Regions from separate parts of the Isoptericola maris genome, predicted to be linked through region 1. Evidence: riboswitches for the same ligand, from Rfam matches in the RefSeq annotation. Region 1 holds a riboswitch; each other region holds the start of a gene.
The links. A riboswitch is a leader RNA that binds a small molecule or an ion and turns the genes downstream of it on or off. The one in region 1 is predicted to bind thiamine pyrophosphate.
Positions count from the first base shown of each region.

Region 2: linked by a shared signal. The riboswitch ahead of thiC (phosphomethylpyrimidine synthase ThiC) and the one ahead of thiD (bifunctional hydroxymethylpyrimidine kinase/phosphomethylpyrimidine kinase) in region 1 are both predicted to bind thiamine pyrophosphate.
Region 3: linked by a shared signal. The riboswitch ahead of ACH5HR_RS13915 (thiamine ABC transporter substrate-binding protein) and the one ahead of thiD (bifunctional hydroxymethylpyrimidine kinase/phosphomethylpyrimidine kinase) in region 1 are both predicted to bind thiamine pyrophosphate.

Region 1 covers NZ_JBLUNY010000001.1:230,626-240,408, reverse strand. Annotated here, with positions in the region: gene ACH5HR_RS01135 (ABC transporter ATP-binding protein) at 1-1,669, opposite strand, end outside; gene ACH5HR_RS01130 (ABC transporter ATP-binding protein) at 1,666-3,510, opposite strand; gene ACH5HR_RS01125 (class I SAM-dependent methyltransferase) at 3,565-4,179, shown strand; gene ACH5HR_RS01120 (hypothetical protein) at 4,234-5,619, shown strand; gene thiD (bifunctional hydroxymethylpyrimidine kinase/phosphomethylpyrimidine kinase) at 5,695-6,570, opposite strand; TPP riboswitch at 6,562-6,656, opposite strand; gene ACH5HR_RS01110 (alpha/beta hydrolase family protein) at 6,816-7,712, shown strand; gene ACH5HR_RS01105 (LuxR C-terminal-related transcriptional regulator) at 7,880-9,322, shown strand; gene ACH5HR_RS01100 (PucR family transcriptional regulator) at 9,393-9,783, shown strand, end outside.
Region 2 covers NZ_JBLUNY010000009.1:145,851-155,633, forward strand. Annotated here, with positions in the region: gene ACH5HR_RS13810 (GNAT family N-acetyltransferase) at 1-2,377, opposite strand, end outside; gene ACH5HR_RS13815 (lysine N(6)-hydroxylase/L-ornithine N(5)-oxygenase family protein) at 2,374-3,759, opposite strand; gene ACH5HR_RS13820 (pyridoxal phosphate-dependent decarboxylase family protein) at 3,756-5,333, opposite strand; gene thiC (phosphomethylpyrimidine synthase ThiC) at 5,650-7,437, opposite strand; TPP riboswitch at 7,434-7,539, opposite strand; gene ACH5HR_RS13830 (MaoC family dehydratase) at 7,627-8,058, opposite strand; gene ACH5HR_RS13835 (FAS1-like dehydratase domain-containing protein) at 8,058-8,534, opposite strand; gene rpmG (50S ribosomal protein L33) at 8,565-8,735, opposite strand; tRNA gene ACH5HR_RS13845 (tRNA-Met) at 8,830-8,906, opposite strand; tRNA gene ACH5HR_RS13850 (tRNA-Thr) at 8,972-9,044, opposite strand; tRNA gene ACH5HR_RS13855 (tRNA-Tyr) at 9,162-9,243, opposite strand; gene rarD (EamA family transporter RarD) at 9,350-9,783, shown strand, end outside.
Region 3 covers NZ_JBLUNY010000010.1:186-9,968, reverse strand. Annotated here, with positions in the region: gene ACH5HR_RS13945 (PrsW family intramembrane metalloprotease) at 1-51, shown strand, start outside; gene ACH5HR_RS13940 (DUF6069 family protein) at 171-638, opposite strand; gene ACH5HR_RS13935 (sensor histidine kinase) at 841-1,965, shown strand; gene ACH5HR_RS13930 (response regulator) at 1,962-2,624, shown strand; gene ACH5HR_RS13925 (ABC transporter ATP-binding protein) at 2,650-3,684, opposite strand; gene ACH5HR_RS13920 (ABC transporter permease) at 3,684-5,381, opposite strand; gene ACH5HR_RS13915 (thiamine ABC transporter substrate-binding protein) at 5,564-6,646, opposite strand; TPP riboswitch at 6,702-6,806, opposite strand; gene ACH5HR_RS13910 (DUF4235 domain-containing protein) at 6,905-7,198, shown strand; gene ACH5HR_RS13905 (PAS domain-containing protein) at 7,222-7,950, opposite strand; gene ACH5HR_RS13900 (sulfite exporter TauE/SafE family protein) at 8,050-8,982, opposite strand; gene ACH5HR_RS13895 (RrF2 family transcriptional regulator) at 9,111-9,569, opposite strand; rRNA gene rrf (5S ribosomal RNA) at 9,740-9,783, opposite strand, start outside.

The DNA.
Region 1 (9,783 bases):
CGGCGAGCAGCGTCTGGAGGCCGGCCTGCACCAACCGCTCCCCCGGGACGTCGAGCGAGCTCGTCGCCTCGTCCAGCACCAGGACCGCCGGGTCGGCGAGGAAGGCGCGGGCAAAGCTGAGCAGCTGGCGCTGCCCCGACGAGACCCGACCGCCCCGCTTGTTCACCTCGGTGCCGTACCCGTCGGGCAGACCGGTCACGAAGTCGTGCACCCCGACCGCCCGAGCCGCCGCCTCGATCTGCTCGTCGGTGGCGTCCGGGCGACCCAGAGCGATGTTCTCGCGCACCGTGCCGCTGAAGAGGTACGCCTCCTGCGTCACCATCACCACCGCACGCCGCAGGTCCCGGGTGGACAGGTCGCGCACGTCCACACCGTCGAGGAGCACCCGCCCCTCGCTCGCGTCGTAGAACCGGGTGACGAGCTTGGCCAGCGTCGACTTGCCCGCCCCGGTCGAGCCGACGAGCGCGACCGTCTGCCCGGCCGGGATCGTCAGGTCGAGCTCGGGGAGCACCACCGGGCCCTTGCCGTAGCCGAACGTGACGTCCTTGAGCCGCAGCTCGCCACGAGCCCTGCGCAACGGCGTCGGGCGCTGCGGCTCGACCACCGTCGGTTCCTCCGCGAGCAGCCCGGACACCTTCTCGAGCGCGGCCACCGCTGACTGCAGCGCGTTGTAGAACATGCCGAGCTGCTGGATCGGCTGGAAGAAGCGCTTGACGTACAGCAGCACGGCGACGAGCGCACCGAGCTCGAGCTGCCCCTCGAAGACCCGCCACCCGCCGTAGGCGAGCGCTGCCGCCACGGTGACGTTGCCGATCAGCACGAGCCCTGGCTGGTAGCGGCCGTTGACGCCGAAGATGCGCAGGTTCGCGTCGCGGTACTCCTCGCCGAGCCGTGCGTACTCGGCCTGGGTGGTGGGTTCGCGCCGGAACGCCTGGACCGCCCGCATGCCCGTCATGGTTTCGACGAACTTCACGATGAGCCGTGCCGACGCGCCGCGCTGCTCGCGGTAGTGGAGCTGCGAGCGCCGCTGGAACCAGCGGGTCAGCAACCAGGCGGGCACGAGGGCGACCGTCAGCACCAGCCCCGACCGCCAGTCGACGACGAACAGCGCCGCTCCGGTGAACACCATGAGCATCAGCGAGGACACCACGCCCGTCAGCCCGCCGTCGAAGAGCTCGCGGAGCGCCTCCAGGTCGGAGGTCTGGCGGCTGATGACGCGACCCGAGGTGTAGGACTCGTGGAACTCGAGCGAGAGCCGCTGCGTGTGCCGGAAGACCCGGCGACGCAGCTCCAGGAGCACGCTCTGGGCGACGCGGGCCGCGGCCCGGACGTACGCGCCGGCGCACACGCCGCCCAGCACGGCGGCCGCGAGGTACGCGCCGCCGATGGTCACGAGCCGACCGGGGTCGCCGTCGCGCAGGGCGGGCAGCGCGGTGTCGATCCCCGCCTGGACGAGGAGCGGCCCTGCCACCTGGCCGAGCGTCCCGACCACGATCAGGAGCCCCGCCCAGGCCAGCGGGCGCCACCGGGGACGCAGCAGCTCCCCGAGAAGCCGGAGCGAGCGGCTGCGTACCGCGCGCGATGTCGTCCGGTCGAGCTGGGACACGTCGTCGGTGTGGACGTCGCGGGGCGCCCAGCTGTCGGGCGTCGTGGTGCGCGGCGCGGTCATCGGGTCGCCTCCGTCGCGTGGTCGTGCTCGCCGCTCTTCCAGTCGGCTTCGAGCGAGGCGATGACATAGCGGTAGTGGTCGTCGGAGGCGAGCAACTCACGATGCGTCCCGACCGCCGTGATGCGCCCCGCGGACAGGACGGCGACCCGGTCCGCGAGCGCCACCGTCGACGGCCGGTGGGCGATGACGAGGCTGGTGGTGCCCTGGAGCACGTCTCGCAGGCCAGCCGTGACGGCCTCCTCGGTGGTGACGTCGAGGGCGGAGAGCGGGTCGTCGAGGACGAGCACGCGGGGCCGGGCGGCGATCGCCCGGGCGAGGGCGAGGCGTTGTCGCTGGCCGCCGGACAGGGAGAGCCCTTCTTCGCCGATGCGGGTGTCGACGCCCCGCGGCAGGTCGTGGACGAAGCCCGCCCGGGCGACCTCGACGGCCTCGTGCAGCCGCTGCTCGCGGGCCTCGGCGGGCAGGTCGTCGTCGACGCCGAGGAGCACGTTGTCGCGCACCGACGCCGAGAACAGCGTCGGGTCCTCGAAGGCGACGGCCACGGCACGTCGCACGTCGTGCCGGGACAGGTCGCGCACGTCGTGGCCGTCGATCTCGACGGCGCCCGTGGTCACGTCGGCGAGCCGCGGGACCAGCAGGGCGAGGGTGGACTTGCCGGACCCGGTCAATCCGACCAGCGCCGTCGTCGTGCCTGCCGGCAGCTCGAGGTCGACGCCGTCGAGCACGGGCGCCGGGGCGTCGGCGTACCGGAAACCGACGTCGCGCAGCACGACGCGGCCCTCACCCTCGCCGAGGTCGACAGGGTCGGCCGGGTCGGTCAGCGGGTTCGGGGTGTCGACCACCTCGAAGAAGCGGTCGACGGCGGTGCGGGCGTTGAGGGTCATCGACAGCGTCATGCCGAGGTCGACGACCGGGCCGTTGATGACGGCTGCCGTGAGGAAGAACGCGACGAGGGCGCCGACGCTCAACTGCCCCTCGGCTGCCAGCCAGATGCCGAGGATCAGGCAGACCGCGAGCGTGAGCTCCGGGACGAGCTGCAGGGAGGTGGTCACGGTGGCCTGGTTGCCGGCCTTGCGGATCTCCGTGCGGCGCAGCTCCTCCGCCTGCCCGGAGAACGACTCCAGCGCGTCGTCCCCGCGGCCGAAGGCCTTGAGCACCCGGATCCCGTGCACCGACTCCTCGACGGTGTTGGCCAGGTCGCCGGACTGGTCCTGCGAGAGCCGGGCGATGACGCGGTAGCGGCGCGAGAACCGGAACGCGATGATCGTCACCGGGACGGCACCGGCGAGGTAGACCAGTCCCAGCCACCCGGCGGTCGTGAGGAGGAGGGCGACACCGACGGCGATGGTGACGGTGCTGACCACGAGCTGCAGCAGCCCGAACACGAGCCATCGCCGCAGGAGGCCCAGGTCGGTCATGGAGCGGCTCAGCAGCTGACCCCCTGGCCACCGGTCGTGGAACGCCGCCGGGAGCTGCTGCAGGTGACGGAAGAGCTCTGTGCGCAGCGCCGCCTCGACCCGGGTGCCCGGGTACATCACGAGGTTGCGGCGCAGGAGGATGAGGCCGGCCTCGGTGATCCCGAGACCGAGGACGGCGAGCGTCGGCCACAGCAGCGCGGCGTAGTCGTGGTCGGCGACGCCCTGCGCGAGCGGCCCTTCCACGAGGCGCTGGAGGACCCGCGGGATCGCCAGTGCCGCGAGGCTCGCCCCGAGGGAGGCGACCAGACCGCCGACGAGGCGTGGTAGCGCCGGACGGACGTAGGGCAGCAGCCGCAGCACCGAGGCGACCGTGCCGAGCTGGGAGCCGGCGGGCGCGGGGCGTTCAGGAGAGTCGGGTGGCATCGCTCACATCATCCCACCGAGCATCGACATGCTTGCCCGGGGCATGATCTGCGGGTGACCCGCTTCGACCTCGCGCACTGGGATCTCTACAACGCCCGCCAGACGGGACGCGCTCCGCGGCAGCTCTGCCGTGACCTGCTCACCCGGGCCGGGGAGGGGGCGGGCCGCCAGGCCGTCGACCTCGGTGCGGGAAGCGGGGTCGAGGCCACGGCTCTCGTGCGTGCGGGCTGGCACGTGCTCGCGGTCGACCCGGCCCCGGGCACGGCCGACCTGGTGCCCCGCCTGGTGCCTCCGGCGCTGCGCGCCGGTCTCGAGGTGCGCGTGGCCACCGTCCAGGAGGCGCTCCCGCTGCCGAGCGCCCACCTCGTCCACGCCTCCTACGCGCTGCCCTTCGTCCCGCCGTCGGACTTCGCGCGCGTCTGGGAGGGCGTCCGCGGCGCCCTCGCGCCGGGCGGCTGGGTCGGCGTCACGCTCTTCGGCGAGCGCGACGAGTGGGCTACCGACCTTGCGACGGCGGACGCGCTGACCTTCCACCACGAGGAGGACGTCGGTGAGCTGATCGACGGCCTGGACGTGCTGGTGGTCGACGAGCGCGAGCACGACGGTCCCTCGTTCGGCGGCCCCAAGCACTGGCACACCTTCGAGGTCGTCGCGCGCAGGCCGGCCTGAGCCACCCGTGGCCGACCGTCCCGGCCGCTCCCGGATGCCCGTACGATTCCCGGCATGGATGGCGTGCAGCTGGTCGGTGTGGTGACGGGCGTGGTCTTGGTGGTCGTCGCAGGCTTCGCGCTCGCGCTCCGGGGCCGCCGAGGACGTCGACGGGAGGCCGCCGAGACCGAGCTCGCCCGTCTGACGACGGCCGCCGGGTCGGCGCTGGTCCGCACGGACGAACGTGCGCGGCTGGCCGAGGACGAGCTGTCCTTCGCCGTGGCCGAGCTCGGCGAGCCTGCCACCGCGGAGGCCGGACCAGCCTTGCGGCAGGCCAGAGAACACCTGCGCGAAGCGTTCCATCTCAACCAGCTCCTGCACGACCACGTGCCGGACACCGACGCCGAACGCCGGGCGTGGTCGGGTCGCATCGTGGAGCTGTGCGGCGCCGCCGGCACGGCGCTCGACGACCTCGACGCCACGCTGACGGCGCGGCGCAGCTCCGCCCGGGCCACCCCGCAAGCGGTCGACCGCGTCGAGGAACGCATCGAGACCGTGCGGGGCGCGATCGACCCGGCACGTGACGACGTCGAGCGACTCCATGCCGACTACACGGAGCACGCGCTCGCGCCCGTGGCCGACAACCCGGCCCAGGCCGGACGCCTCCTGGACTTCGCCGCCCGGAGCGCAGGCGCCGCCCGGCGCAGGCTCGCCTCCCAGCAGGTCGCCGAAGCGGCAGCGGGGACGCGCGCGGCCGAGGACGCCCTCCACCGCGCCGAGGGCCTGCTGTCCGCCGTCCATGACTTCGAGTCGGAGGCACTGCGTGCCGAGGCTGCCCTCGGCGCACTGGTCGCCGAGTCCCGCACCGAGCTCGCCCAGGCCCGCGCCATGCCGGCGACCCGCCGCGAGGGCGCCGTCGACCTCGCGGCGGACGCCCTGTCCGAGACGTTGCGGACCCTGCCCGCGCCCGGGGCGCCGACCGACCCGATCGCCACCCTGACCCGGCTCCGTGAGGCCAACACCGCCTTGGACGACGCCGTCCGTGACCGGATCGAGCGCGACGAACGCTCCCGGCGAGCAGCAGCGCAGCGCGGGCCCGCGCTCGACGACGCGGCGCGCCAGGTCGCGGCGGCACGCTCCGTCGTGGACGACTACCGCGCGCCGGTCGGCCCCGACGCCCGCACCCGGCTCGCCGCGGCCGAGCGCGAGCTCGCCGCGGCACGGGACGTCACCGACGCCGAGGCAGCGGTCGACGGAGCGCGCCGCGCGTCCGCCCTGGCCACCGAGGCCGCCGACCTGGCACGCCGAGACGTCGCGCATCCTGGCCCGCAGCCGTGGGAAGGACACCGTCGGCCCGCGTCCGGCCGCACCGGCTCCGGAGCGTTCGGCGCCGTCCTGGGTGGCATGGTGCTCGGCGGCATCCTGGACGAGATCGGCGACCTCGGCGACCTGTTCGACTGACCCTCCCGTGCCGAACGTCATGGTCACGCCCGCTTTGGCCGGTGAGAACGGTCCGGACCACGACGTTCGGCGTTGCTAAGGACTCTCGACGAGCACCCCGCGCAGCGCCCAGAAGTGGTCGACCGGGCCGCAGCCGCTGCCGACCTCGAGCGCCGTTCCCGCGACGACGGCGTCCGTCAGCCAGGCCTTGGTCTCCCGCAGCGCTCGCTCCCACTCGCCGTGACGGGCGTAGCGCGTGACCAGCCCGCTGGACAGCGAGCACCCGGTACCGTGCGTGCTGGTCGTGGGGACGCGCCGGCCCGGCAGCTCGGCGACGACGCCGCCCGGCCCGACGAGCGCGTCCGGCACCTCGTCGCCGGGCAGGTGACCGCCCTTGGCCACCACGAGCACGTCGTGCCGGGCGGCCAGCCGGGCAGCCTGACCGAGGACGCCCGTCCAGGTCGTCGCGACGGGCGTGCCCAGCAGGACGGCCAGCTCGGGGACGTTGGGCGTCACGACGTCCGCCCGGTCGAGCAGCCGGCGCACCGCGTCCTCGGCGGCGCGGTCCAGCAGACGGTCCCCCGAGGTCGCGACCATGACCGGGTCGACGACGACGGGGGGACCGTCGACTCCCGCGCCGTCGTCCAACCACCGGGTGACGACGTCGGCGACCGCCGACGACGCCAGCATCCCCACCTTGATCCCGTCGAGCGCGACGTCGGCACGCAGCGTGTCGAGCTGCGCGGCGAGGAACGACGGGGGCGGTACGTGCACGGCGCTCACCCCTCGGGTGCTCTGCGCCGTCAGCGCCGTCAGCGCAGCCATGCCGTAGCCACCGGCTGCCGCGATCGCCTTCAGGTCCGCCTGGATGCCGGCCCCCCCGGACGGGTCCGAGCCCGCGACGGACAGCACCCGCGGGACGGGGCGCGGGCGCCACGGCGATCCGTGGCGGGTGGGCAGGGTCGACGGCATGGGCGACATCCCTTCGTCAGTGCGGACTGCATCAGGTTCGACGGGTGTGATCTCAGCTCCCGGTGGGCGCACCCCGTGTCGTGGGACCACCGTAGCCTGCCGCCACCAGGGCCTGAGACGGTGTCTCGGGCTCGCGCCGCCGGCACCGGACCGGCGATCTTGCCGATGCCACCCGGCGGGCCGGCACCGCACGCTATTTGGGCAGCAACGGCTCCCGCCGGGGGCCCCGTCAGAGAGGACGTACGATGCAGCACTCACCGAGCACCTCCCGGACCCGCCAGCGGGTGACCGGCATCCTGGCCTCGCTCGCCGTCGCCGTGGGCGTCGGCATCGCCGCCGGCCCCGCCGCCCAGGGCGCGGACAACCCCCACGAGCGTGGCCCGAACCCGACCGAGTCGAGCATCGAGGCGTCGCGCGGCAGCTACTCGATCTCCGAGCGGAACGTCTCCAGCCTCGTCTCGGGCTTCGGTGGCGGCACGATCTACTACCCGACCACGACGCGCGACGGCGACTTCGGCGCCGTCGTCATCTCGCCCGGCTACACCGGCACCGAGCGGACCATCTCGTGGCTGGGTCCGCGGCTCGCGTCCCAGGGCTTCGTCGTCCTGACGATGGCCACGAACTCGATCTACGACCAGCCCGACTCCCGAGCCCGCCAGCTCCAGGCGGCCCTCGACTACCTCACCGACTCGAGCCCGGTCGCCGACCGGATCGACGCCGACCGGCTCGCGCTCATGGGCCACTCGATGGGCGGCGGCGGCACGCTGCGCGCGGTGGACGACAACCCGGACATCAAGGCCGCCATCCCCATGACCCCGTGGCACGTGAAGAAGAACTGGTCGTCGGTCAGCACCCCCACGCTGATCTTCGGCGCCGAGTACGACTCCGTCGCCCGGCACGAGACGCACGCCGAGCCGTTCTACGAGTCCTTCGACCGAGACCTTCAGAAGGCCTACCTGGAGCTGGACGGGGCCAGCCACTTCGCTCCCAACAGCTCCAACACGACGATCGCGAAGTACTCGATCTCCTGGCTCAAGCGGTTCGTCGACGACGACACGCGGTACACGCAGTTCCTCTGCCCGGGACCCTCGACCGGGTGGTTCTCGGACGTGGAGAAGTACGAGAGCTCGTGCCCGTTCTGACCCGGGCCTGACCTCGTCCCGACCGGGACGGCGGACCTCGACGGCGGGCGGGCGCACCCGATGCGTCCGCCCGCCGTCGTGTGCGGTGGCACACCGCGGGGACCGGGCACCCGTGTCCCGGCACAAGGACGAGTGGCGCGACCGTGCGGTCGACCTAGCCTCTCGGCATGCAGACCACCGCGATGCGAGGGCACACCGAGCTCGCCCGCGGGCTCCGGCTCCATGCCGACGGTCCCGTGCACGACGCCTACGCCAGCCTCAGCCTCGCCCGGTCCGAGCTCGGCGAGCAGCCCGGGGCCGCGCTGATCGCCACGCTGGCCGCCGTCAACGCCGCGTGGAGCGCGGGCGACCATGTCGCGTGCGTGGAGGCGCTGACCACGGCCCTGGGTCAGGCCGCTCTCGACGGCGCTCCCCGGGACTACCTGACCGGGATGCTCGCACTGCTGCACGGCCGGACGTCGGAGGCTGCCGGACCACTGCGTCGGGTGGTGCGCGGCGCGCTCGCCGGGCACGATCCCGAGGCGCTCCTGCGTGGCGCGGCCGCCGCACTGCTCACCGGAGACGTCCAGGACGGGTGCCGCGCGGGGGCCCGTGCGCTGGCCGCCGCTCGTGCGGCCGACGACCCCGCGCTCGTCGCCCGCGCCACCGAGTACGTGGCCTACGCCGAGCTGCGAGCGGGACGCCACGCGCAGGCGCGCGAACACGCGCTGACGGGGCTGCGCGCCGCGGAGCAGTCACGTCGCGCCAACACGGCGGCGCACCACCACGCGGTGCTGGCCCTGACGGCGGCCGTGCAGGGACCTTCGGGGGACGTCGTCGACCATGCCACGACGGCCCTGGCGACCGCCGGCCGCCACGGGCTCACCCAGCCGGTCACGCTGGCCGAGTGGGCGCTCGCCCGGACCGAGCTCGTCGAGGGCCGGCCCGCCGACGCGGCGAGCCGGCTGGTCTCGCTGCTGGCGTCGGCCGAAGGCGCACACTTCGCGCTGCGCGGCCTGGTGCTGCCGACGCTCGTCGAGGCGGCCGTCGGAGCCGGCGACCATGCCACGGGTCGCGCCGCACTGCCGGAGCTCGCCAGGTGGAGCCGCACGGCGTCCGACCCGCAGGGCCCGGCCCTGCTCCTGCGCTGCCGCGCTCTGCTCTGCTCCACCGAGGCGGAGGCGGACGCCCTGTTCCGCGAGGCCCATGCCGCTCACCTCGAGGCCGGCGGCCGCTTCGAGAGCGCGGTGACCTTCCTGCTGCACGGCCGACGGCTCGGCCGCCACGGGCGACCGAGCGACGCCCGCGAGCGCCTGCGCGACGCGCTGCTGCTCTTCGAACGCGGTGGCGCCGACCCGTGGGCGGACCGCACCCGCACCGAGCTGCGGGCTGCCGAGGCCGCCGGGGCGACCTCGGTTCCCGACGTGCTCACCGGCCTCACCCCGCACCAGCTTCGGATCGCCCGCCGTGTCGCCGCCGGGGAGACCAACCGGGAGATCGCCGAACGTCTCTCGGTGAGCGTGCGCACGGTGGACTGCCACCTGCGCAACATCTTCGTGCTGCTCGGCATCCGCTCGCGCGTCGAGCTCGCGCTGCAGGTGCCGCCGAGCACCGGCGCCGCGGCGCAGTAGAGACCGACCAGGCGGTATGTCATGCTGTGACCTGGCGGGACGACACCGGCGTCGTCCGCGAGGAGGATTCATGCCCGACGTCACCACCCTGACCGCGGCCCCTGCTCCGCGAACGGGCACGCACGGCGGCACCACCTGGTCGCGGCACCGGGCCGTCGCCTCGCTGCTGGACGGTTCCTGCCTGCTGGCCAACCTGCGGCCGGCGGCGATGGCCCTTGCGATGCCGGTCACGGGCCGCTACCAGGTGGTCGCCCTCGAGGCGCCCGGGCAGGCCGGGCTCGCGACGGGACGCGCGGTCGTCGGTCGTCGTGCCGCCCAGGTGCACTGGCACAGCTCGCGTCCCGTCGAGCTCGGGATCGTGCGGCTCGACGACGCGACGACCGTCCCGACGGCGCACGACCGCCTGCCGGCCGGCGTCCGCCTCGGGATCGGGCTGCCCGTGGACGGGCTGGCCGCGCTCG
Region 2 (9,783 bases), on a different contig from region 1:
GCCGGTTCAGGCACGAGTGCGCGAACCGGTCGGCCCGCAGGTCCACCCCGGACTCGAGGTCCGGGTGCTCGGCGTGGTGCCGGTCGATGCACTCGCCCACGAGCGCCCAGAAACGGTCCTCGGCGAGCACGCCGTCGACCGCGAGGATGCCCGCGAGATGGCGCAGCACGCCGTCGAACACGTCGGTGAAGATGGCGAGCGCCTTCTCGGCGTCGTCCACGGGCGTGACGATCCGGGCGACGTCGCCGGGCATCGCGGACGAGAGGCGGTCGGAGAGCACGGCGACCTCCTCGCCGATGTCCTTCATGAACGCACCCCGCACGACGCCGTCGCGCAGCACGAGCACGAGGTTCTCCCCGTGCGGCATGAACGCCAGGTCGTGGGCGCGCAGGCAGTGCACCAGCGGGTACAGGTAGGCGTCCAGGTAGGCGCGGACCCAGGCCTCGGCGCCGATGCCGGACGCCCGGACCAGCGCGGTGGCCAGCGCCGACCCGGCCGCGTCCCGGTGCAGCAGGCTCGCCATCGTGGCCAGCCGCTCGCCCGGAGCGGTCCGGGGCAGCGGCGACTCGCGCCACAGCGCGGCGAGCATCTTGCGGTGGGCGTTCGGCTGCGGCGTGCGGTGGTAGACGTCGCCGGTGTACCCGATCGCCGCCAGCTCGCGCAGGACGCCGAACCCGGCGCCCGCGAGCGTCGCGTCCTGCGCCACCAGCCCGGCGACCCAGTCGTTGATCGCCGGCGTCGCCCGCATGTAGCCCGGGCTCAGGCCCCGCAGGAACCCCATGTTCTGGATCGCGAGCGCCACCTTGACGTAGTGGCGCTCCGGCCGGGTGCGGTTGAACATCGTGCGGATGGACTGCTGCGGCGTGTACTCGTCGGCGCCCGGCCCGAGCGGCACGAGGTCGCCGCGCGCCACGTCGGCGGCGAAGGTGATCGGCAGCCGGTGCTGCGCCTGCCACGGGTGCACGGGCAGGTAGAGGTACTCGGCCGGGTCCAGCCCGCGGGCGGTGAGGCGGTCCTCGAAGGCAGTGCGCTCGGCGCCGGAGAGCTCCGCGCCGTACAGCGCGTCCTCGCGCTGGCCCGCTCCGAGCGCCAGGTGCGTGTGCTCACGGCGCGCGGCGACCCACTGCAGCCGCAGCCGGCCGCCCCGCTCGGGCGCGTAGGCCGCGTAGTCCTCCAGGGAGAAGCCGATGCGCCCGTTGTTCGCGAGGAAGCCCGGATGGCCCTCGCTCATCGCGCCCTCGACGGCCTGGTAGGCCTCCGCGGCCCGACGGTTCTCGGCCGCGCCGTCGGCGGCCGGCAGCGTGAGATCCGCGACGAGGCGCGCGACGTCCGGCGTGGCACCGGTCAGCTCCCGGTCCCGCTTGGCGATCGCCGCGGCGAGCGTGCTCGACAGCTCCTCCAGGTACGTGGCGAGCAGCGCGTCCGGGACCCGCAGCAGCGGCTGCAGCCCGGCGATCAGGTCGAGCACGTCCACCGGCAGCACGGACCCGTCCGGGGCGGTCCGGGTGATCGATGCGGGGTCCACCACCCAGTGCTCGAGCGCGAACGTGCGGGCCGCGAACGCGTAGCTCGCGTCCTCGAGGTCGAGCCGGTACGCACCGGTGCCGCCACGGCCGTCCCGGCCGTCCAGGGCCGGGGTGAACAACCGCTCGTGCGCGAGCTCCGCGAGCGCCTTGGCGGCCAGGTGCCGGTGGGCGACGTCGGCGAGGTCGCTGCGCAGGTGCCCGGCGAACGTGACGCCGTCCCCGAGCGGGGACGCCGCGAAGTCGGCCCGCGTGCACACGCTCAGCGCGGCTGTCTTCGTGTGGCCGGCGTCGCTGACCCGCACCTCGCGCAGCACCCGGAAGCCTGCGGCGGCGTTCTTCGCGGCGATCTTCGCGTTGGTGACGTCGGGCTCGACGACGACGCGCGCTCCCCCGCGCCCGCCCACGGCCACGTCCGCGAGGCAGAAGCGCACGACGGCGCCCATCACGGCGTCCGTCAGGCCCGGCCGTCGGCGGGCCGGGTCGTCCGGCGGCGGCGCGACCAGCAGGTGCATGCCGACGTCGCCCGGCTCCGCGGCGTGCACCTGGGTGAGCAGCACGCGGGCCGGGTCGTACGTCTCGGTGTACACGACCGGCTCATCGTCGAGCCGGCCGATCCAGCCGTCCTGCGCGTCGTCGGCGGCGACCGCGGCCAGGTAGCCACGCACCCCGTCCACGTCCAGGTCGGCCATCGCCCACGCCGACGACGCCGGGTGGGCCAGCCACGCCTGCACCGTCGCGGCGTCACGGACCGGCGACACGGCGGTGAACGTCACCTCCCCGAGCCGCGTCGCGGCCGAGAACACCGTGCGGTCCGCCGCGGGCACGACGGCGGTGGCAGTCGTCGCGCTCATCGGGTCGCCTCCGCCGCCGGTGCCGGCGACGCGGCCGGGGTGCCGCCGTCGGGCAACCCGCCGGGCAGACCGAACTGCTGGAAGGCGATGCGCCGCTCCACCCGGTACGGCTCACGACCCGTGATCTTCGCGAGGACCACCGAGTTGCGCCACGGACCGAACCCGAGGTCCGGCGCGGTGACACCGTGCGTGTGCTCCTCGCCGTTGAGGGTGTGGATGCGCCCGTCGGTGCTCACCGCGTAGTCGCGCGTGACGTCGAAGCGGCCGCGGTCGTCCAGCAGGAGCCGGTCGCGGACCGGCTCGAGGAGCTCCGGCACGCCCGCGCCGTAGCCTGTGGCGGCGACGACCGCGCGCGTGCGGTGCTCCACGGTGCGGCCGAGCTGCGCGTGCCGCAGCGTCAGCACGTGCTCCGGGCCGCCGTCGTCGGCCGGCTCGGTGCGGGCCGCGACCACCTCCGTGTCGCTGAGCAGGGTGGTCGGGACCTCGCGGCCCAGCGCGGTGCGGCGGTAGAGCGTGTCGTAGATGTCGTCGATCAGGTCCCCGCTGATCCCCTTGTAGAGGTTGCGCTGCTCGCGGCCGACCAGGTCGCGCAGCTCCGGCGCGAGCCCGTGGAAGTGGTCCGTGTACTCCGGCGAGGTCATCTCGAGGGTCAGCTTGGTGTACTCCATGGGGAAGAACCGCGGCGAGCGGGTCACCCAGTCGAGCCGGAAGGCGCCCGCGTCCTCGAGCAGGTCGCGGTACACCTCCGCGGCGGACTGCCCCGACCCCACGACCGTCACCGCGCCGCTGGCCCGCAGAGCGTCGCGGTGCGGCAGGTAGTCGGCCGTGTGGATCACCGGTCCGGCACCCGGCGTGCGCCCGGCGGACTCCGCCAGACCGGCCAGCGGAGGCGGCAGCCGGGGCGTCGTGCCCACGCCGAGCACCACGTGGCGGGCCTGGTACCGCTCCCGGCGGATGCCGCCGTCGTCCCCGGCGACCTCCGCCGTCACCACGTACTCGTCCGCGCTCGCGTCGTGCTCCACGGCGACGACGCGGCGGCCCCAGCGCAACGAGTCGAGCCGCGCGGCCACCCAGCGGCAGTACTGGTCGTACTCGGCACGGAGCGGGTAGAACGACTCGCGGACGTAGAACGGGTACAGCCGCCCCGTCGCCTTGAGGAACGCCAGGAACGAGAACGGCGAGGTGGGGTCCGCCATCGTGACCAGGTCCGCGAGGAAGGGCACCTGGATGGTCGCGCCCTCGAGCATCATGCCGGGATGCCAGCGGAACTCGTCCGCCTGGTCCAGGAACACCGCGTCGACGTCCGCCAACGGGTCGGCGAGCGCGGCGAGCCCCAGGTTGAACGGGCCGATGCCGATGCCGACCACGTCGTAGGTGCTCATCGTGCCGCCTCCGTGGTGTCGTAGCGGTCCAGGTGCGGGTGCACGTCCCGGCACGGGGGCACGTGGTCGTCGGCGAGCGCCTGACCGGCGAGGATGCCGTGCGCCGCGCCGCGCACCAGTCCCAGCACGTGGCGGACGTCGTCGAGCGTGACCTCCGGGTTGAGCAGGGTGAGCTTGAGGCAGGGACGCCCCTCCACGACCGTCCTGGCCACGCTCGCACGCCCCGAGTCGAACAGCACCCGCCGCACCCGCGCCACCAGGGCGTCCGCCTGGGCGTCCGTGACCCCGGCGGGCTGGTAGCGGAACAGCACCGTGGACAGGTCGGTGCGCCCCACCAGGTGGAGCTCCGGGTCGTCCCTCAGGTCCGCGTGCACCGCGGCAGCCAGGTCGCAGACGGCGTCGACCATCTCGCCGATCCCGTCGGCACCCACCGCCCGCAGCGTCGCCCACAGCTTGAGCGCGTCGAACCGGCGCGTGGTCTGCAGCGACCTGTCGACCTGGTTGATCTCGACGTCGGCCGCGCCCGCCTCCGGGACCGGGTTGAGGTAGTCGGCGTGCCAGGCGGTCCGCGCCAGGTCGGCCGGATCGCGCACCAGCACCGCGCTGGCGGACACCGGCTGGAAGAACGTCTTGTGGAAGTCGACCGTCACCGAGCGGGCGCGCTCGATGCCGTCGAGGCAGTGACGACGAGCCGCCGAGACGAGCAGACCGCCGCCGTAGGCCGCGTCGACGTGCAGCCACGCGTCGGTCGCGTCGCACAGGTCCGCGATCGTCGCGATCGGGTCGATGCAGCCACGGTCCGTGGTGCCCGCCGTGGCGACCACCGCCATGACGACGTCGCCGACCCGCGCCGTCGTCGCGAGCGCCTCCGCGAGCGCACCAGGGTCCATGCGGCCGTCGGCGTCCGCACCCACCGTGACCACCGCGTCGTCCGACAGCCCCAGGATCATGGCGGACTTCGCGACCGAGAAGTGGCTGCTGGAGGTCGTCAGGATGCGCAGCCGGTCCTGCAGCCCGTGCCGCGCGACACCCCGCAGGCGCGTGCCGTCCGGCCCGGTCAGCGCACTCTCCCGGGCGGCCAGGAGGGCGTGGAGGTTCGACTGCGTCCCCCCGGAGGTGAACACGCCGTCGCCGCCGGTGAAGCCGATGCGCTCGGTGGTCCACCCGACGAGCCGGCGCTCCATGAGCGTCGCCACGGTGGACTGGTCGTAGGTGTCCACCGAGGTGTTGATCGCGGCGAGCATCGCCTCGGCACCGACGGCCGGGATCGCCACGGGGCAGTTGAGGTGCGCCGCGTACGCAGGGTCGTGGAACCACACCGCGTGGGTGGCGTACAGGTCCGCGGTCTCACGCAAGGCGCTGTCGGTGCCGATGGGTGCGTCGAGGTCGACGCCCTCCACGAGGGCGGCCAGCTCGGTGCGGCTCGCGCCGCTCCAGGGCTGCTCGACGGCGGCGAGGCGGGCGGCGACGTCGTCGACGACCTGGCCGACCGAGCGGGCGTAGGAGCTCGCCGTGCTGCTGTTCAGGAGAGCGTCGGTGCAGGTCAGCGTCGCGTCGGGCGGAGTGGTGGGCACGTCCGGGGGCTCCTCGCCGAAGGGGATGAGTTGGTCAGGCTCGCCTAACTTAGTCTCACCTAAGTCCCAGGTCCAGACGAGCCACTATCTGAGACCGCGTGGGACGTGGGGCTGGCGGTGCCGCGGGGTGTCGGGTCCCGTGCACGGTCGCGTTCACGGGCGCAGGGCGCCCTCCACTTCGGGACTGACGACCGTGCACGGGACCCGACACCCCGCTTCGACGCTCCCGCCCGGCGCTACCTGACGCCGTCAGGCACTACCTCGGCCACCGGCCTGCTACCTCGACAGGCGGGCAACTACCTCGGGGAGAGCGGTACTACCTCGCCGGGTCGGGTACCACCTCGGCGGGGGTGGGCATCGTCGGGGTCGGCAGGTAGACCTCTCCCCCGGCGGCCCGGAACTCTGCGGACTTGGCCGCCATCCCCGCGGCCATCTCCGCCTCCGCCCCCGCGACCCGCTCACGCTGGGCCTCGGCGTCGCCGAACTCGTCGCGGATGTCCTGCGAGATGCGCATCGAGCAGAACTTCGGCCCGCACATCGAGCAGAAGTGCGCCGTCTTCGCCGCCTCGGCGGGCAACGTCTCGTCGTGGTACTCCTCGGCCAGCTCCGGGTCCAGCGAGAGGTTGAACTGGTCCCGCCAGCGGAACTCGAACCGCGCCTTGCTCAGCGCGTCGTCCCGCTCGGTGGCACCCGGGTGCCCCTTGGCGACGTCGGCCGCGTGCGCCGCGATCTTGTAGGTGACGACGCCAGTGCGCACGTCGTCGCGGTTCGGCAGGCCCAGGTGCTCCTTGGGCGTGACGTAGCAGAGCATCGCCGTGCCGTACCGGGCGATCTCCGTGGCGCCGATGGCCGAGGTGATGTGGTCGTAACCCGGTGCGATGTCCGTCACCAGCGGCCCCAGCGTGTAGAAGGGGGCGCCGTCGCAGAGCTCCTGCTGCCGTTCGACGTTCTCGCGCACCAGGTGCAGCGGGACGTGGCCCGGGCCCTCGACCATCACCTGGACGTCGTGCTCCCAGGCTCTCTTGGTCAGCTCGGCCAAGGTGTCGAGCTCGGCGAACTGGGCGGCGTCGTTGGCGTCCGCGATCGACCCGGGACGCAACCCGTCCCCGAGCGAGAACGCCACGTCGTACCGCGCGAAGATCTCGCAGAGCTCGTCGTAGTGCGTGTACAGGAAGTTCTCCTGGTGATGCGCCAGGCACCAGCCGGCCATGATCGACCCACCCCGCGACACGATGCCGGTCACCCGGTTCGCCGTCAGCGGGACGTACCGCAGCAGCACGCCGGCGTGGACCGTCATGTAGTCGACGCCCTGCTCGCACTGCTCGATGACCGTGTCGCGGTAGATCTCCCAGGTGAGGCGCGACGCGTCACCGTCGACCTTCTCGAGGGCCTGGTAGATCGGCACCGTGCCGATCGGGACCGGCGCGTTGCGCAGCAGCCACTCCCGGGTGGTGTGGATGTCGTCGCCGGTGGACAGGTCCATGACGGTGTCGGCACCCCACTTCGTGGCCCACTGCAGCTTCTCGACCTCCTCCGCGATCGTCGAGTGCACCGCGGAGTTGCCGATGTTGGCGTTGACCTTCACGGTGAACGCGCGCCCGATGATCATCGGCTCGGACTCGGGGTGGTTCACGTTGTTGGGGATGATCGCGCGGCCCGCCGCGACCTCCGAGCGCACCAGCTCGACGTCGACCCCTTCGCGGATCGCGACGAACCGCATCTCCGGGGTGATCTCCCCCCGGCGGGCGTAGTGCATCTGCGTGACCTTGCGCCCGGGCAGCGCGCGACGCGGCGTGCGCCGCTCGCCCTGCCACTCGGCGGACGCGGCTCCCCGCCGTCGGGCTCCCCGGCCGTCGTCGGCCAGGTCGCGCTCCCGCCCCGTGTACTCCTCGGTGTCGTCGCGCCCGGCGATCCATGCCGTGCGCAGGCCCGGGATCCCCTGCGTGGGATCGCCGCCCGGGCCGTCGGTGCGGTAGATCCGCACCGGTGGGTTGGCCGACCCGTCAGGGGCGTCGGCCAGGGTGATCTCGGTGACCGGGACGACGATCCCGGTCTCGATGTCGCGCTCGAAGGCGAGCGCGCGCGACGGTGCGTCGTGCGACATGTGGTACTCCATCTTCCTACGCCGGCATGACCCGGTCAGGTTCGACGGTCCGGGCCGCGTCAGCCCGATCTCAGCCCCTGCGTGAGGCTCCCGTGGGATCCCGGTCAACGTAGCACGCCCCCACGGCGAGGGCCGTGGGGGCGTGCGGAGCAGAGCAGAGCGGGACCGATGAAGCCTGGCAGGGTGTCGTCAGGCGAGTCGCACGACGGCCTGGGCCCGACCGAGGACCTTGACGTCCTCGTGGGTGACGGTGAGATCGACCCGTGCCGTGCCGGCCTCGGGGTCGAGCGCACCGATCGTCGCGACGACGTCGACGACGGCGCTCCCGCGGGCGGGGACGGGCACCGGCTTGGTGAATCGTGTGCCGTACCGGACGACCGCACCCGGATCGCCGACCCAGTCGGTGACCACGCCGATGACGGAGCCCATCGTGCACATGCCGTGGGCGATCACCCCGGGGAGCCCGACGTCGGTCGCGAAGCCCTCGTCCCAGTGGATCGCGTTGAAGTCGCCGCTGGCGCCGGCGTAGCGGACCAGGGTGGCGCGGTCGAGCTCGAGGGTGCGGGTGGCGACGACGTCACCCACCGCCAGCTCGGCCAGCTCGGGGCGCTGCGTGGTCATCAGGAGTCCTCCCCGCGGACGACCAGGCTGGACGTGACCGTGGCGACGTGCTCGCCCGGAGCGGCGTCGTCGGCCCCGGTGGCGAAGATCTCGCACCGGGTGGTGACCATGGAGATGCTCGCCCGCTGCGTGACGGAGTCGACGTGCAGGACCGTCACCAGCTCGTCGCCGGCGACGATCGGGCGGTGGTGCTCGAACTTCTCGTCCGCGTGCACGACGCGTGCGAAGTCGATCCCGGCAGCAGGGTCCGCGACGTACTGCGACTCGGCGCGCTGGGCGGCCACCACCGCGAAGGTGGGCGGCGCGACGAGGTCCGGATAGCCGAGACCCCGCGCCGCCACGGTGTCGTGGTGCGCGGGGTGCTGGGCGCCGACGGCGTCGGCGAACTCGCGGATCTTCTCGCGCCCTACCTGGTACGGCTCGGTGGCCGGGTACTCACGGCCTGCGAAGGCGGTGTCGGGCTGGGTGTTCGCCACGTCGGTGTGGAGTCTCGCGACGAGACCGCGTCAGCGGGTCTCGCGGTGAGCGGTGTGCTTGCCGCAACGCGGGCAGAACTTCGCCATCTCCAGGCGGTCCGGGTTGTTGCGACGGTTCTTCTTGGTGATGTAGTTCCGCTCCTTGCAGTCCACGCAGGCGAGCGTGATCTTCGGGCGGACGTCCGCGCTCTTGGAAGCCATGGTGTGTCACCTCTCGCGCCCCCGGAAGGCGCAACGTGCGTCAAGGATCTGGGTGGTTCGACGCCGGCCGTCGAACCGTGTGTTGCCGTGTGGTTGGTAGCGAGGGCGGGGCTCGAACCCGCGACCTCACGATTATGAGTCGTGCGCTCTGACCAGCTGAGCTACCCCGCCGCGCGTGACTCAGCGCGAGACCGTCCACCCGTTGTCTCGGGTGGCGGACCCGCGTCGTGTCACAGAGCCCCGAAAGGGAATCGAACCCTTGACCTTCTCCTTACCATGGAGATGCTCTACCGACTGAGCTATCGGGGCGCGGAGAGAACATTACACGGCGTGGGCGGTCCGGACGAAATCCGGCTTCCCCTGCCGCACCTGCACCCTCCCCGGGTGCCGGAACAACCTCACCGAGATGAGAACCGCTCCGTGCGGTGGCAGGTGAGGGATTCGAACCCCCGAAGTCGATGACGGCTGATTTACAGTCAGCTCCCTTTGGCCGCTCGGGCAACCTGCCGAGCAAGGCCGCGGACGACCTTGCGGAGACAACCATAGCGGCCAGGTGGCCGCTGCGGAAATCCGTCCACCGTGGCACTTGTCACCCCGCGGCATATCCTGCGCTGGTGACCACCACCGCCGCCCCGCCCGCGCCCCGCTGGGGCCTGCCGCTGGGCCTGGGAGCCTTCCTCCTGTGGGGCGCCATGCCCCTCTACTTCCCGCTCCTCGAGCCCGCCGGCGCGGTCGAGATCATCGCGCACCGGATCGTGTGGTCGCTCGTGTTCTGCGTGCTGCTGCTCACCGTCACCCGGTCCCTGCGGACCTACACGGTGGTGTTCCGCAACCCCCGTACCCTGGGCGTGCTCACGGTCGCGGCGATCCTCATCGTCACCAACTGGGTGACGTACGTCTACGCGGTGCTCAGCGAACACGTCCTGGACGCCGCGCTGGGCTACTACATCAACCCGCTGGTGACCGTCCTGCTGGGCGTGCTGGCGCTCCGCGAGCGGTTGCGGCCCGCGCAGTGGGTCGCCCTCGGCTTCGGCGCGGCCGCCGTCGT
Region 3 (9,783 bases), on a different contig from region 1:
CGTGCGGTGTTCGCGCTGCCCGCCCTGCCGCGTCCTGCCTGGCGAGGCTGACCGTCCGCGCTGGTCAGGAGGAGGCTTTCGTCCTGCCTGTCGCTTCGCCGAGAACGCGGTGACGGTCAGGGCGAGTCAGCCGTTCAGCAGCGTGCACCGCATCATGGATGGGCCAGGCGCTAGCCCGCGGTGTGGTCGACCCCGCCTCCCGAGGCGCTCCGCCGGAGGCCGAGCGCGATCGTCGCGCCGACGGCCACGTGCTCGGCGACCAGGAACCCCACGGCCTCCCGTGTCGCCGCGCCCAGCGGGCCGGCCAAGGAGCCGAGCAGCACCACGCCGCACAGCACGAGCCACACCCGGTCACCGCCGCCGGGCAGCCGCCGCAGCAGCGCACGCACGCCCCAGCCGAGCAGCCCGGCCGTGAGCCCGGCCACGACGACGTCGACCAGCCCCACCTCGCGCAGGCCGCCACCGGTCCTCGCGACCAGCTCCGCGCCGCTCACGGTCGCCACCGTCCACACCACCGCAGCGACCGCCGCGGCCAGCGGCGGTACGCCCCACGCCGGGGTCCGACGGCGGAGCACCCCGCCGCGCCGCCCGGTCCCGTTCCCGTCCGGAATCATCCGTCCCGTCGTCTGATGGGTCATCGTCCCGTCTCCTCCCGCCGGCGCTGCCGGTCCGTCCTCGGATGCTGTCGGTACCCAGCGTGCGAGCCCCGGGGCGACCTGCGCCTCGGCCGGAGGGAGGTCGCTGCCGGGACCTCCGTCGTCGGGCACCCCGACCGGAGCCGGGGACGCCCCCGACCTTCGTCGGTGTCGGGACCCGGCGGGCAGCCGTAGCGTTCCTGCCATGCACGTCCCTCCCGCGACCCTCCCGCGACGCCTGCTCATCGGCGCCTGGCTGGCGATCGCCGCGCTGACCGCCGTGGTGGTCGTGACCTCGAACCTCGACGTCCGCACCGGGCTGCTCCTCGACGTCTCCGTCGCGCTGGCGGCGCTCGGGCTGACGGCCCTGCTGTTCACTCGGCACACGGTCGCCGCGGCACTCGGGCTCGCGGCACTGGCCGCGCTCTCCCCCGCCGCGACGCCTGCCGCCACGGCCGCGACGCTGCAGGTGGCCCGGAGCCGCCCGATCCGCACCGCCCTGCTCGTCGCCGTCGCCGGGACGCTGGGGCACGCCGTCCAGGCGCTGTGGCACCCCGTCCCCCTCCCGCTCGTCTGGTGGCTGCTGTGCGACGTCGCGGTGCACGCCGCGCTGCTCGGCTGGGGGGCGTTCTGGCAGGAGCGGGCGCTCGTGCTGTGGTCGCTGCGCGACCGCGCCCGGCGTGCCGAGGCCGAGCAGGAGCAGCGGGTGGCCGAGGCTCGCACGGCCGAGCGCACCCGGATCGCGCGCGAGATGCACGACACCCTGGCCCACCGGCTCTCCCTGCTCGCGGCGACCGCCGGGGCGCTGGAGTACCGGCCCGACGCCGACCCGGCAGCGCTCGCCGCGGCGGCCGGCCGCGTGCGTTCCGGCGTCAGCGACGCGCTCGAGGACCTCCGCCAGGTGATCCGCCTGCTGCGCGCGGACGGCCTCGACCACGCACCGGACCTCGACGACGTCGCGGGCCTCGTCGAGGAGGCGCGGGAGGCCGGGAGCGCCGTCTCCTACGACGCGCCGGCAGCCGGTTCCGCCGAGGTGCCACCGGCCGTGCGGACCACGCTCTTCCGCGTGGTCCAGGAAGGTCTCACCAACGCGCGCCGGCACGCCGCGGGCGCGGCCGTCCGGGTCGAGCTCGAGATCGGACCCGGTGAGGCCACGGTGCGCGTGGCCGACGACGGCGGACGGCCGGGCGCACCGGGCGACGGACCGGGCAGCGGCACAGGGATCGTCGGGCTGCACGAGCGGGTGACGCTCCTCGGCGGCCGGTTCGACGCGGGCCCGCGTGCCGGCGGAGGTTTCACGCTCGCGGCCTGGCTACCGTGGGACCGATGACCGATTCCCCGCAGCGCAGCGTGCGCGTCGTGCTCGTGGACGACGACGCGCTCGTGCGCGCCGGTCTGCGCCTCATGCTCGACGGCGCCGACGGCATCCGGGTGGTCGCCGAGGCGGCGGACGGCGGTGAGGTCCCCGGTGTGCTCGACGCCCACCCGGCGGACGTCGTCCTCATGGACCTGCGCATGCCCGGCGTCGGGGGGATCGACGCGACGCGCACCGTCCGGGCGCGGCCGTCACCGCCCGCCGTCGTCGTCCTGACCACCTTCGACACGGCCGAGGAGGTCGGCGGCGCCCTGCACGCCGGCGCCGCCGGCTACCTCCTCAAGGACATGCCGCCCGCCCGGATCGCGGCCGCGGTCAGGTCGGCCGCGGCGGGCGAGCCGGTGCTGGCGCCCGACGTCGCACGGCGGCTCATGGAGACCGTCGCCGGTACCGGCGGTGCCCGGGAACGGGCGCACGCGGCCCTGGGGGCACTGACGGCCCGCGAGCGCGACGTCGCCGCGGAGCTCGGCCGGGGCGCCTCCAACGCCGAGATCGCGACCCGCCTCCACCTCAGCGTGCCCACGGTCAAGGCGCACGTCTCCCAGCTCCTGGACAAGCTCGGCCTGGAGAACCGCACCCAGGTGGCGCTGCTCGTGCACGACGCGCAGGGCTGAGCGCCGCGGCGCCCCGTCGTCATCCTCAGCCGGGCACGACGGCGCAGCCCCGCGGGTCCAGCACCAAGCCCACCTTGTCGTCGGCCGCCGGCACGCTGCCGTCCGTGAGGGCGACCAGCCGCTCCTCGCCCGCACCCAGGTCCGCGTCCACGGTGACCTCGGTGCGACCGCGCCGGAACGTGGTCGCGACGACGACGCCGTGCCGCACCTCACCGCCCACCGACGCGCCACCGGAAGCGCCACCCGAGCCGCCGTCGACCACCCGCAGGCCCGCCGGACCGACCGCGAGGAGACCGTCGGCGTGCGGCAGGAACGTCTGGTACCCGAGGAACTCCGCGACCTCGCGCGTGGCGGGTGCCCGCCACAATGCCTCCGGCGCCGCGACCTGAGCGAGCCGGCCCGCCGACATCACCGCCACCCGGTCCGCCACCGTGAACGCCTCGTCGTGGTCGTGGGTGACGAACACCGCTGTCGTGCCCGTCGCGTGCAGGACAGCCCGGATCTCGACGGCCAGCCGCTCGCGCAGGCCCCGGTCGAGGGCCGAGAGCGGCTCGTCGAGGAGCAACAGCCGCGGCCGGGGGGCCAGGGCGCGCGCCAGCGCCACCCGCTGCTTCTCCCCGCCCGACAGCTCGGCCACCGGTCGCCCGCCGAACCCCGTGAGCCCCACCAGGGCCAGGAGCTCGGACACCCGCTCGGCCCGCTCCGCCCGCGGCCGGTCGGCCAGCCCGTAGGCCACGTTCCCCGCGACGTCGCGGTGCGGGAACAGCTGGCCCTCCTGGAACAGCAGCCCGAACCCCCGACGGTGCACGGGCACGCCCGCCAGGTCGGCACCGTCGAACGCCACGGAACCCGCCGCCACCGGCTCGAGGCCGGCCACCGCCCGCAGGAGCGAGGACTTGCCGCAGCCGCTGGGCCCCAGCAGCGCCAGCACCTCGCCGGCCGCGACGTCGAGCGAGACGCCGTCGACCGCCGTCGTGCCCGCGTGCCCGCGCCGCTGCCCGTAGCGGACGACGACGTCGCGCACGGCCAGGCCGGCACCGCGCTCCTGCGAGACCGTCATCAGAACTCCCCTCCGCCGCCGTCGCCACGCATCCGTTCCGCCACCATCATGACCGTCGCGGTAAGCAGCGCCAGCACCACCGACGCCGCGAGCGCCATCCCGTAGTTCTCCGCGCCGGGCTGCCCGACGAGCCGGTAGATCACCACCGGCAGCGTCGCGGCGTCCGGCCGGGCCAGGAACGACGTCGCGCCGAACTCCCCGAGCGACACCGCGAAGGCGAACCCCACGGCGAGCCCCAGCGACCGCGCCGCCAGGGCGAGGTCCACGCTGGCCAGCACCCGGCCCGGCGGCGCGCCGAGCACCGCCGCCGTCTCCCGCAACCGCGGGTCGATCGCCCGCAGCACCGGCAGCATCGTGCGGACCACGAGCGGGATGGCGACGACCGCCTGCGCGATCGGCACCAGCAGCCCCGACGTGCGCAGGTCGACGTCCAGACCCAGCGGCCGGTCGAGCGTCAGGAGGAACCCGAACCCGACCGTCACCGCCGACACCCCCAGCGGGAGCATGAACACCGCGTCGAGCCCCCCGACGGCGCGCCGCAGGCCGCGCGAACGCGGCCGGCGCGAGACGACCAGCACCACCAGCCCGCCGACCACCACGGCGATCAGCGTGGCGAGGGCCGCGATCCGCAACGAGTTCGCCGTCGCCTCCCACACGGTCACGGTCAGCGCGTTGCGCCCGCCCGTCGTCCCCAGCGCGACATAGTTCGCGAGCGACCAGGCGCCGTCGGGCCCCCGGAACGACCGCAGGACGAGACCCGCGAGCGGGAACGCGACCAGCCCGCAGACGACGACGGCGGTCGCCACCGCGGGCAGCACGTCCCGGACGGAGCGCAGGTCCAGCGGATGGGCGCCCGACCGCTCGCCCGTGAGCTGCAAGGCCCGCTCGCGGCGGGCACGCAGGCGGCCGCTGACCAGCAGCGCGGCCACGACCACCACGAGCTGCAGCACGCTGAGCACGGCCGCGGCACGCAGGTCCAGGAACTGCGTGGTGCGGATCCAGATCTCCGTCTCGATCGTGCCGTACCGCATGCCGCCGAGCACGAGGACGACGCCGAACGCCGTCGAGCAGAACAGGAAGACGACCGACGCCGCCGAGGCGATCGCCGGACCCAGCGCCGGCAGCGTCACCGTGCGGAAGGCGCGCCACGGCGTCGCACCGAGAGCCCGCGCAGCCTGCTCGGCACGGGGATCCAGCCGTTCCCACAGCCCGCCCACCGTGCGGACCACCACCGAGTAGTTGAAGAACACGAGCGCGACCACCACGCCCGCGAAGCTCTCCTCCCACCCGAGCCACCCCAGCGGCCCCGACGGCGTGAACAGGTGCCGGAACGCGACACCGACGACGACGGTCGGCAGCACGAACGGGACCGTCACCAGCCCACGCAGCAACGTCCGACCGGGGAACCGGCACCGGTACAGCAGGTAGGCGCCCGGGATGCCGAGCAGCACGCTCAGCACCGTCCCCACGGACGCCTGCGCGAGCGTCTGCCCCACCACCCGCCACGTGCGCGGCTGACCCAGGACCTCCGCGAAGCCGGAGAGGTCGAGCGTGCGCCCGCCCGCGCCGTCGTCCGCGAAGAAGCCCTGGACGACCAGCGCGACCACCGGCCAGGCGAAGAAGACGGCGAGGAACACCAGAGGGACACCGACCGCGGCCCCCCAGCCCAGCCACGCCTGCCGGGGTCGGAGCCGCAGGCTCACCCGGAGTTGCGTCGGGTGACCCTGCGGCTCCGCTCCGGGCGAGTGTCTTGCTCCGCTGCGCCCCTCACCCTCGCGTCGCCTCCGGCTCACCCGGGTTTGCGTCGGGTGACCCTGCGGCTCCGCTCCGGGCGAGTGTCTTGCTCCGCTGCGCCCCTCACCCTCGCGTCGCCTCCGGCTCACCCGATGACCGTGGCCGTCCACTGCTCGATCCACTCGTCACGGTGCGCCGCGATCTCCTCCGCGGCGACCTCGTGCGGCTCCTCGGCGAGCGGCGCGAACTGCTCCCACTCGGTGGGCAGCTCCACGGACTCGTCCGCGGGATACATGTACATGCTGCCCGGGACGTCCGCCTGCACCGGCCCCGACGTCAGGAAGTCGACCAGCGCCCGGGCGCCGTCCGGGTTGTCGGACCCCGCGAGGACGCCCGCATACTCGACCTGGCGGAAGCAGGTGTCCAGCAACGCCGCGGTGGTCGAGGCGCTGCCGTCCTCGGTGACCGTGGCCGCCGGCGACGTCGCGTACGACAGCACGATCGGTCGCTCGCCGCCCTCGCCCCCGCCCGAGAAGTCGACGTAGTACGCGTCCGACCAGCCGTCCGTGACGCGCAGACCGTTGTCCGCGAGCTCGGCCCAGTAGTCCTGCCATCCGTCCTCGCCGAACGCGCTGACGGTGGCCAGCAGGAACGCGAAGCCGGGCGACGACGTCGCCGGGTTGGTGACGACGGTCAGGTCGGCGTACTCCTCCTCGGTGAGGTCCTCGAAGGTGGCCGGCGGCTGGATGCCCGCGTCCTCGAACCAGGCCGTGTCGACGTTGAGGCAGACGTCGCCACGGTCGATCGGGGTCAGGGCCACCAGGCCCGGCTCCGCCTGCGCGGTCACCGACGGGTCGAGGTCCGTCGGCGTGTAGGGCTCGAACACCCCCGCCTCCACGGCGCGTGACGCGAACGTGTTGTCCACGCCGTACACCACGTCCCCGAGCGGGCTGTCCTGCGTCAGGACGAGCTGGTTGACCAGCGTGCCCGCGTCGCCGGCGGCCACGTGCTCGACCTGCAGCCCCGTCTTCGACTCGAAGGACTCCAGCAGCCCGTCGCTCAGGGCGAAGGAGTCGTGGGTGACCAGCGTGACGGTGCCCGAGAGCTCGCCGTCGGTCGACGACCCACCGGACTCCCCCGGGGCCTCGCTGCCCGAGCAGGCGGCCAGTGCGGGCAGCAGGCCGACAGCGGCGACCGTCGCCAGGGTGCGGCGGGTACGGATGATCATTCGTCCTCCTCAGACGGATCTGAAGGGGGGCCGTCGTCCATGTCCACGGACGACGGGATCGAGAAGCCCGACTTCCTCCACCGGTGCTAACCGGGTCAGGTTCGAGGGTCTGCGGAGATCCGCACTCTCAGCGCTCGGTGGCGCTCCCCTGTCGTTCCCTCCGAGCCTACACACCGTGCGCACGCTACGGTGGTGACGTCCGTCGGGCGGACCCCTCGCGAGCCTCGCCCGATGCCGCCGTCTGGTACTGGAGGATCCGTGGATCACCTTGAGCTCTCCCCGCAGTCCGAGCCCTCGCTGGGCCTCAAGATCGGGACGGTCGCGGCGACGTTCGCGGCCGGGTGGGTCGCGCAGAAGCTCATCAAGGTGATCTGGGAGAAGGCCACGGGGAACGACGCCCCGATCGACCTGGACGCGGACGACATCCCGATCGTGCAGGCGATCACGTTCGCGGCCGTCACCGGCGGCGTCGCCGTCCTCGCCCGGCGGCTCGCCCGGCAGGGCGTCACCAAGGCCGTGGACCGGCGGGCCAAGCAGGTCTCCGTGGTCTGAGGCCCGGACCGGCGCAGGCGCGCTCAGCCGCGGGTGCGCTGCCGCCGTCGGGCCAGCTGCGCCTCGTGCCCACGAGGCCGCTCCACGGTGTGGACGGCGGCCAGGGCCGCCTCGAGCCGCACCGCCGGGTCGCCGTCGGCGCCGGCCATCGCCTCGACGATCTGAGCGGCCGCAGCCTGCAACGGGATCTGGGCCCGTGCAGCCGCCTCGCCGAGCTTGTCGCCGGCCTCGGCCTCCGCGATGCCGTGCACCACCATGAACGCACCCTTGGCCTGCTCGACAGCAGAGGCCGACACCATGGCCCGTCCCACGGCGCGCTGGGACTCGCGGTCCAGCGCCTCACGGGTCACCGGGCTGACGTCCAGCACATAGCCTGCGACGTGCGTGATCTCGCCGTCGTCGGTGAGGTGCGCCTGCCCCGTCACCACGACCGTCCGCGCCTTCCCGTGCGGGTCGACGATCCGGTGGGCGCTGCTGAACGGCCGTCCCGACCGCATCGCCACCACGGCGGTCCGGGAGACCCGGCTGCGATCGTCGGGGTGCGTGCGAGACCTCAGCGCGTCCATGCTCGGCTCGATCTCGCCCGGCTCACGCCCGTGCATCCGGTACACCTCGTCGGACCACCAGGTGCGGCCGGAGTCGAGCTCGACCCGGTACCGGCCCACGACGAGCTGTACACCCGCTGCGAGAACTTCGGCCGCGCCGGCCAGGCCGGCACCCCCGACGGTGCGGTGCGACGACGAACCGCTCATGACATCTCCCCCGGGTTCCGGGCTCAGCACCCGGTCAGGACTCGTGTGCCGCCCACCGTACTCCCGAGGCCCAGAACTGCCACCTGAGGAGGCGTTCCGTCATCCGACGGGGGCCGCGTCGGACGCTTCCTCGTCCCCTGCCCCGGACGACTCGGCGGCTGCGGCAGCACGCTCGCTGCGGTGCGCCCGGACCGAGTAGACGACCGCACCAACCCAGACGGCAGCCACGACGGCGAGAATCACCGTCGTCGCGGCACTGCCCACCGACACCAGGTCGGTGCGGAGCAGCGTGCGCGTGTTCGTCAGCACGATGACCCCACCGACCGCGGAGCCCAGGACGCGCGGCGGCACCCACCGGACGATCCAGGCAGCGATCGGTGCGCCGATCAGCCCGCCGATCAGCAGCGCGATCGCCCAGGAGCCGTCGATCCCGGCCGTCCCGAGGCCGACGAGGAAGCCGAGGCTGGCCGCCACCGCGACGAAGAACTCGCTGGTGTCGATCGAACCGACGACCTTGCGGGGCTCGAGACGTCCGCTCGCGAGGATCGCGGGGGTACCGACGGGCCCCCAGCCGCCCCCGCCGGTGGCGTCCATGAACCCGGCCACCAGGCCGAGCGGCGTCAGGAAGCGGCGGCGCAGCGGCTGCCCGATCCGGTCGGTGCGCAGCCCGCGGAAGGTGAACCGGAACAGGACGTAGACCCCCAGGCCGAGCAGCAGCACCGACATGAGCGGGCCGGCGATCTCCGTGGAGAGCCAGGACAGGAACGTCGCGCCGGCGAACGCGCCGACCGCGCCGGGCAGGCCGATGCGCGCCACGACCCGCCAGTCGACGTTGCCGAAGCGCCAGTGCGATGCACCGGAGGCGAGCGTCGTCCCGATCTCGGCCAGGTGGACCGTGGCCGAGGCTGCGGCCGGGTTCGTGCCGATCATCAGCAGCAGGGTCGTGGAGGTGACCCCGTAGGCCATGCCCAGGCTGCCGTCGACGAGCTGCGCCCCGAGTCCGACGAGAGCGAGCAGTACGAGAGTGGGCACGAGAGCCTCCGACGTGGGAACGACGAGTTACTCGACATACCCTATCGGTCCCATCGGTTTAATGTCGAGGGGTGTCTCGGGAACGTCGCACCGAGCGTGACCCGGGCGGCTCCGACGGAGCCGTTCCGTCAGGGGTTCTCCCACGCCTCGTCGTCGTCCACCAGGAGACGGATCTCCGCCGGGATCGTCCCCGTAGCGAGATCCGCGAGAGTCACCTGGGACAGCACCGCCCGAACGTTCGCGCGCAGCGCCACCCAGACGTGCAGCAGCGATGCGGCAGACCCCGAGTAGTCCAGGTCGGACGGGCGCTGGTCGCGCACGTACACCAGGGGGCCGTCCACGGCCCGGACGACGTCGGCCACCGAGACCTCGGCTGCGGGCCGGGCCAGGACGTACCCGCCGCCGGCCCCGCGGCGGCTCGCCACGATGCCCTCACGGCGCAGGTCACGAAGGATCGCCTCGAGGAACCGGTGCGGCACCTGCTGGGCGGAGGCCAGAACCTCGGCTGACACGGGATGCTCGTCGGTCGCGGCCGCCAGCTCCACGGACGCGCGCACTGCGTAATCAGCCTTTGCCGAGATCCTCACCCGTGCCGCCTCTCAGCCTGCTCCGCCATCGGTCTCCTTGCCGGTCGATCAGCGACGGACACCGACGACCTGCCCGAACATGATAGGTCCCATCCAGTGGGAAGTTCCGTCGGGGGGATGCAGCGAGGCCCCCCGCACCGTGTGGTGTGGGGGGCCTGGCTGTGAAGGGTGTCCGGCGGCGTCCTACTCTCCCACCCCGTCTCCAGGGCAGTAC